Regions from separate parts of the Caballeronia sp. LjRoot29 genome, predicted to be linked through region 2. Evidence: riboswitches for the same ligand, from Rfam matches in the RefSeq annotation. Region 2 holds a riboswitch; the other holds the start of a gene.
What was found. Region 2 has a riboswitch for manganese ahead of mntP (manganese efflux pump MntP). Riboswitches for the same ligand answer to the same signal wherever they lie in the genome.
Positions count from the first base shown of each region.

Region 1: linked by a shared signal. The riboswitch ahead of ACSQ83_RS24735 (sodium:calcium antiporter) and the one ahead of mntP (manganese efflux pump MntP) in region 2 are both predicted to bind manganese.

Region 1 covers NZ_CAXUPU020000026.1:64,269-67,681, forward strand. The annotation lists gene fliD (flagellar filament capping protein FliD) at 1-725, shown strand, start outside; gene fliT (flagellar protein FliT) at 756-1,055, shown strand; gene ACSQ83_RS24735 (sodium:calcium antiporter) at 1,193-2,203, opposite strand; yybP-ykoY riboswitch at 2,340-2,517, opposite strand; gene ACSQ83_RS24740 (ABC transporter substrate-binding protein) at 2,785-3,413, shown strand, end outside.
Region 2 covers NZ_CAXUPU020000002.1:305,734-309,146, reverse strand. The annotation lists gene ACSQ83_RS03525 (sensor domain-containing diguanylate cyclase) at 101-1,723, opposite strand; yybP-ykoY riboswitch at 1,925-2,104, shown strand; gene mntP (manganese efflux pump MntP) at 2,128-2,697, shown strand; gene ACSQ83_RS03515 (LysR substrate-binding domain-containing protein) at 2,726-3,413, opposite strand, start outside.

The DNA.
Region 1 (3,413 bases), on a different contig from region 2:
CGGTGACCACTGCACTCCAGGGCGTCACGCTGAACCTGACGGCTGCTGCAATCGGCACACCGCCCGGCACGCCACAGAATCTGGTCGTGGCACAGAACACTACGTCTGCCTCCACCGCGATCAACAGCTTCGTCAGCCTCTATAACACCTTGGTCACCACGTACGGCCAGGTGGGCAACGACAATTCGCAGGCAGCGAGTACGCAAGGCGGCATCTTGTCGTCCAACCCGATGCTTGCCACTATCCAGAACACGCTGGCGGCTATTGTCGGCAGTGGTGTAAAGAACGGCAGCTCAACAATCTCGCTGGGTGCGCTTGGCATCTCGCTGCAGGGACAAGCCACCGCGACGCAGCCGGCCGGCTCACTGGTGGTCGATCCCACGAAGCTCGCCGCTGCGCTCCAGAGCAACCCGTCGGGGGTTGCAAATCTATTCAATTCGAAGACCGGCATCGCAGCGCAGATGACGAGCAGCCTGAACTCGTTCCTGAGCCCAGGCGGCTTGATTGCGAACAGCCAGAGTGCGGTGAATACCGACCTCAAGAGCATCACGTCGCAACAAGCCACGCTGGCCACCTACACGGCACAGCTGACGAGCCAGTATCAGGCGCAGTTCACGGCACTCAATACGTTGATGGCCACGATGAACAACAACTCACAGTACCTGACGCAATTGTTCGGCGGCGCCAACAGCGCGGGTGCACTCGCAACCGGAGCGAGCAGCTAAGCTTCTAAGGTCCGCTAAGGATAAATCGACATGGAACAGAACAGCCTGATAGACCGCCTGCTCAAGTTGACGCTCGCGATCCAGCACGCAGCGGCCATGGCCGACTGGCAGAAAGCCGCGCGCCTGACTGAAGAGCGGACTCCGCTTTTCATGGAATTGACGCCGGAGCAAGACGCCGCGGCAATGGAAGTGATCAACCGGATCCAGGCAATCGATGCCGCCATTGCCGTCGATGCAAAGACAACGCAATCGGAATTGCAGATTGAGTACAGTTCCGCGATGAAGAGGGTTCAGGCGGCCGGCAAATACCATCAGGCCGCGAAGTTCTGACCGGGGGAGCATCACCGAGGCGGGGTTACTCCGTCTCACCGGCTCGACAAAGACAACAACAAAAACCACGCGCTTCGCGCTTTGGCTGTTTTCAACACCCCGGCGCACTGCGTGCTTCCGGGGTGTTTTCTTATGGGCTAACGCCCGAGCGTCAGCCCCAGATACAGCGCATAAAGCCCGCCGTTCACGAGCAGCGCCCACAGCACGATCCCGCCCTTCTTCGCGTTGAAGCGCAGCCACGCGGCCGCCGCGAGCGTGATGAAAACGCCCGTCATCACTTCCACGCGCGGCTCCCACGGTGTCAACATGATGCCGATACCCGGCAGCAGCGTGCCCTGGAACACCATCGCTCCAGTGATGTTGCCGAACGCCAGCGTATCCTTGCCGCGCCGCGCCCAGATAATGCTGTTGACCTTCTCGGGCAGCTCGGTGGCGATCGGGATGATGATCAGCGACAGCAGCAGCGCCGATATCCCCAGCACTTGCGACACCCCTTCCACGCCGGCGATAAACCCCTTCGCACCGCCAACCAACAGCACCACGCCCAGAATCATCTGCAATACGATGGTGGAAAGCGAGGTCGGCAAGCCAACGCGCGAGATTAGCAGCCGTTCGGGAGCTTCCGTGCCATGGCCCTTCTCGACAAGACTCGCGGATGCTCGGAACGTCGACACCACATAGGTGACATACACGCCGACCAGCCCCACGGCGAACAGCGCTCGCACTTGCCACGCGTGATGCGGCACGAACATAGCGCCCGCCGCGATCAGGAACGCACACAGGAAGAAGTTGAGATCGCGGGTGAAGCCGCTATGTTCCGGCGCGACGACCCCCTTGAGCCCACGCGTCTTGAGCACCGCGATAGCCATCAGGCAGGTCGACAGTGTCGCGAGCATCAGCGGTGCGCCGAGGATCGCGCCGACGCCGATTTCCTCGTTCACCGCGCGACTGGCGGTGCCGCCCATCAATGCGATGATCGGCACCGTGGTTTCCGGGAGCGCCGTGCCGATAGCCGCGAACAGCGATCCGGTCACCCCTTCGGAGATGCCGAGTTTTTCGCCGAGATGTTCGAGCGCGTTGGTGAAGAGTTCCGATGCCGCGAGGATCACCACGAGCATCAGCGCAAGTTGCAGGAAAAGCATCGTCATGCGGCACCTCGCGATGAAGCCGGCGAGCAGGCGACGCAATGAGAAGGGCAGAACAACGGCAGAGAAACCGGCGAACGCGAGAGGTGACCTGGGGCAGGCCTGAGGTGTTTTTGTTTTGGAGACACGATAATTTCACGGTCGGACGTCAGCAAACCAGGATGCAATCCCGCGCCGTCCGACCGTGAACGACAAGATGCACCCATGGTCTCGCCAAACCTGACCGGTCGAACGCGCCACGGCTAGCAAGCCGAGTATGTTGACGCGTCCTCCTCCCATTGCGGAAGGAAGGCTACTCCCCAAAGACGGCCACGAGTTTAGCGTGCGTCCCCGGATTAGGCAACCGGCCTCGGGAATGTTCAAAAAACGGTCACCAATCCCGTCATTAACCCCATATGGATATCCCGAATCGGTCGTTGTAGCGGAAATAACGGTTCAGTAAGCTACGGCCGCAGAGGCTTTTTGGATGCTCTTTCGTTGCGCTGACGCATCGACGAAGCTCACCGTACAATAAGTTGCAACTACCGTAATAAGAAACATCTGACTGACTAACACTGACCGCCACGTCCGTAACGGGAGATCCCATGCGCTTCAGAATGCTCGCAACCGCTGTATTGGCCATCGTGCCGGTGCTCGCGATCGCGAAACCGCTCACTGTGTGCACCGAGTCGAGCCCGGATGGCTTCGACGTCGTGCAATTCAATTCGCTGGTGACGACCAACGCGTCGGCGGATGTGATTTTCAACACGCTCGTCTCCTACGATGAAGTCGCGAAAAAGGTCACGCCCGCGCTCGCCGAAAAGTGGGACGTGAGCGCCGACGGCCTGATCTACACGTTTCACCTGCGACCGAACGTGGCGTTCCAGACGACGGACTACTTCACGCCATCGAGGAAACTGAATGCCGATGACGTCGTGTTCTCGTTTGACCGCATGCTCTCCGACAGCAACCCGTGGCACAAAGTAGCCGGTGCGAGCGGTTTTCCGCACGCGCAGTCGATGGGTCTCGTCAAGCTGATCAAGTCCGTTTCCAAGGTCGATGACAACACCGTCAAGTTCGAGCTCAACACGCCGAACGCGACCTTCGTGCCAATCCTCACCATGGGTTTTGCATCGATTTATTCGGCCGAATACGCCGACAAGCTGCTCAAGGCCGGCCACGAAACCGACCTGAACGCGAAGCCGATTGGCACGGGTCCATTCGTGCTGAAAAG
Region 2 (3,413 bases):
ATTATACAGACGAGAAAAATCCTTGCAAATCATGTGTTTGCTTCGGCTGTAGAGCAAGTCTGCGCGCGTTTGCCCGAAATTTGCGGACCCGCCGGCGTGCTTAGGAACTCTCTACCGGGGCGGCCGCGTGGGCGAGCGGCCGGACGCAGTCGCGCCCTGCGGCCTTCGCTTTGTAGAGCTGCTGGTCGGCGGTGCCGAGCAACCCGTACACGCCGGCGAGACCCGGCGGCGACGCCGTCGCGCAGCCTATGCTCACGGTCACCACCCCAAGCGCGCTCGCCCGATGAGGAATTGCGCAGGCCAGCACATGCTGCCGGATCGTTTCGGCAATATGCTGCGCGCCTTCCAGGGGTGTATCGGACAGCAGCACGACGAATTCTTCGCCGCCGTAGCGCGCGGGGATATCGCCCGGACGGCGCACGGTCGTGGCAATGCTGTGCGCCACCGTGGCGAGCGCGTGGTCGCGGAGCGCGTGGCCGTAGGTGTCGTTGTAGGCCTTGAAATAATCCACGTCGATGAACAACACCGACAACGGCGTACCCGCGCGGCGCCCACGGCGCCATTCGTCGTCCATGCGTTCGTCGAAGGCGCGCCGGTTCGGCAGGCCGGTGAGCGCGTCGGTGCCGGCCAGCCGGACGAGCTCCTCCTGCGCGCGGGCGCGTTCGCGCAGCGACAGCGCAAGCAGCCACGACACCGCGACGAAACTCAAGCCCGACAGCAATGTCAACGCGCCGACGATCCGGCTGCGTTCGCGCCACGGCGCCAGTACTTCGTCCTCAGCAGGGGCCACGGCGGCGATGAACGGTGTCCCCGGCACATGCGAGAACGTGTAAAGGCGGCGCACGCCATCGACGGGAGAGGTCGCCGCGTACGACCCCGACGCGGCGTTCGTCATGCGCGAAAAAGTGGGCGAAACGGCGACGTTGCGCCCGATCACGTCGTGGCGAAAAGGCTTGCGGGCGATCATTGTGCCGTCCTGATGGACGATGAAGATCGATCCTTGGGCGCCTACGTTGAGCTTGTCCAGCAACGAGTCGAAATACGCGACGTTCAAAGCAAGCAGCGCGATGCCGGCGAACGAGCCGTCGAGTGCGTTGATCCGCCGGCTCATGCCGATGGTCGGCGTCCCGCGCAAACGCGACGCAAACGGATGCGAGAAAAACAGGCCGGTCGAGGGGCTGCGCTGCTGCGCGTAGAAATATTCGCGGTCGGCGAACGAGCCCGGCGAGAGAGGGATGTCCTTGCTTACTGCCGTGACCTTGCCGTGCGCGTCGAGCACGTAGGCGCCAGTGATGTAGGCAGCGGAGGTCGCCCGGTCGAAGAGGATCTGCCGGCGCAAGGCGGGCGGAAGTCCCATCATGGCCGGATTTTCCGCGCCTTCGACCATTGCGTTGAGCGACAGATTGTAGATTTCGACATTGCGGGCGAGGTCGCTGCTGATAATGGCGACGAGATTCGCCGATGTATCGTGGGCGTGGTCGAGCACGCCCTGGCGCCCCTGATACAACGTAACGAGCGACACGCTCGCCATCAATACCGCGGCCACGGTGCCGGCTACGCCCGCAAGCAACGGATGGTGCGACAGCGTGCTCGCCATGCCGACCGCAGTCCAGCGCGACCGGATGCGACGCTTCCTCAGAACCGTGGCGAGCGGCGCGTCAGCTTTCATCGCGGACGGCCCGTCATGCACGAGCAGCACGGGGCGCCGTGCTGCGCTGGGCACGCACGGTCAGACGACGGCATGGAGTTCGGGTTCGGCATCGTGCGGCAGATTGGATCGGGAGGTTAGTCACGTCTGACGGGCTGGCCGCATTGTATCGGCTCGAACTTTCGTTCTTGCTTTCGTTTTCGTTTCACGCAGTCAGGAAGAGTCCCTTCGCGCCGCCGGGGAAAGATTACGATTTCATTTCAATCGTGATAGTCTCCGTCCGTCTTTGGGGAGTAGCCGGCTTCCATTTACTGGAAGCGCTCATGTCAACACGCTTGGTTCGATCGAACCGTGGCATGAGCAACCGTTCAGCTTTTGGTTGGCAAGACCATCGATGCATCGGAGAGACCGGTCGGGCTCACCGCTGCATCGCATGTTCTCGCCCGACCTGAACGCCTTAACGACAACTCCACCTCTCCATGAATATCGCTTCTACTCTCCTGCTCGCCTTCGCCATGTCGACGGACGCCTTCGCCGCTGCAGTCGGCAAGGGCGCCACGCTACATCGTCCGCGGATGCGCGAAGCGCTTCGCACCGGCCTGATCTTTGGCGTGATTGAAGCCATCACGCCGCTGGTCGGCTGGGCGCTCGGCAAGGCCGCTGCGCCGTATGTGGCCTCGTGGGATCACTGGATTGCGTTTGGCTTGCTGCTCGTGCTCGGCGTACGCATGATCCGCGCGGGTCTGCGCACGCCCACGCCGGAAGTCGAGAAGCCCGATAGCCACAGTTTCTGGCTGCTGGCGATCACCGGATTCGCGACGAGTATCGACGCAATGGCAGTGGGTGCGGGACTCGCTTTCATCGATGTGAATATTCTCTCGACGGCTGCGACCATCGGACTCGCGACGCTGATCATGGTGACCTTGGGCGTGATGGTCGGACGTTTTCTCGGCAAGGCTGTTGGGCAGCGAGCGGAAATTGCGGGCGGGGTGGTTCTGGTTGTTATCGGCTCGGTGATCCTGGCCGAGCATCTTGGCTACATGAGTTGAGCGCGCTTCTATTTGTGTCAGCGAGCGCTTACCCGGCGCCAAGCATCCGGTCGTTGAGCGCTTGCTGTTCGCGGCTCTGCGTGAGAATCCATCGATGAAAAGCGCGGCAGTGCGGCTGGTCGAAACTGCTCGCTTGCCACGTCAGGAAATAAGGCGAGGGCAGCGCAACGCCGACCGGAAACGGCAACACGAGGCGGCCTGCGCTGAGGTCATCGACGATCATCGATGTCTGCGCCAGCACGAACCCATGGCCTTCAATGGCAGCTTGTATCGCAAGTCCCGACAACGAGAACACCAGGCGATTGCTGCGCACGTCCTCGGGACACTCAATGCCGTGCGTTGCAAACCATTCGCTCCACGATGGCGGCGAGGAGAATTTGGGAAACCAGTCTATCGATAGCAACGGATAAGCGAGGATCTGGTCCAGCTTGACGAGCGGTTTGGTGGTACCAAGCAACCGCGGGCTGCACACAGGCACGACACTGTCACGAAAGAGTTCGACCGTCGTGCCCGCATGATTCATCCGCTCGCCGTAGGTAATGCGGAAGTCGATCTCGGGGCCATCGGGCGACGGCTCCGAATGCGTGCCGTCCAGATACACATCCAGTTCCGGATGCGTGTTTTGCCACTCGTAGATGCGCGGTGCCAGCCACTTCGACAACAGCGAGGGCAACGCGCTCACGCTGAGGCTGCGCCTGTTCCTGACACGTTCAATC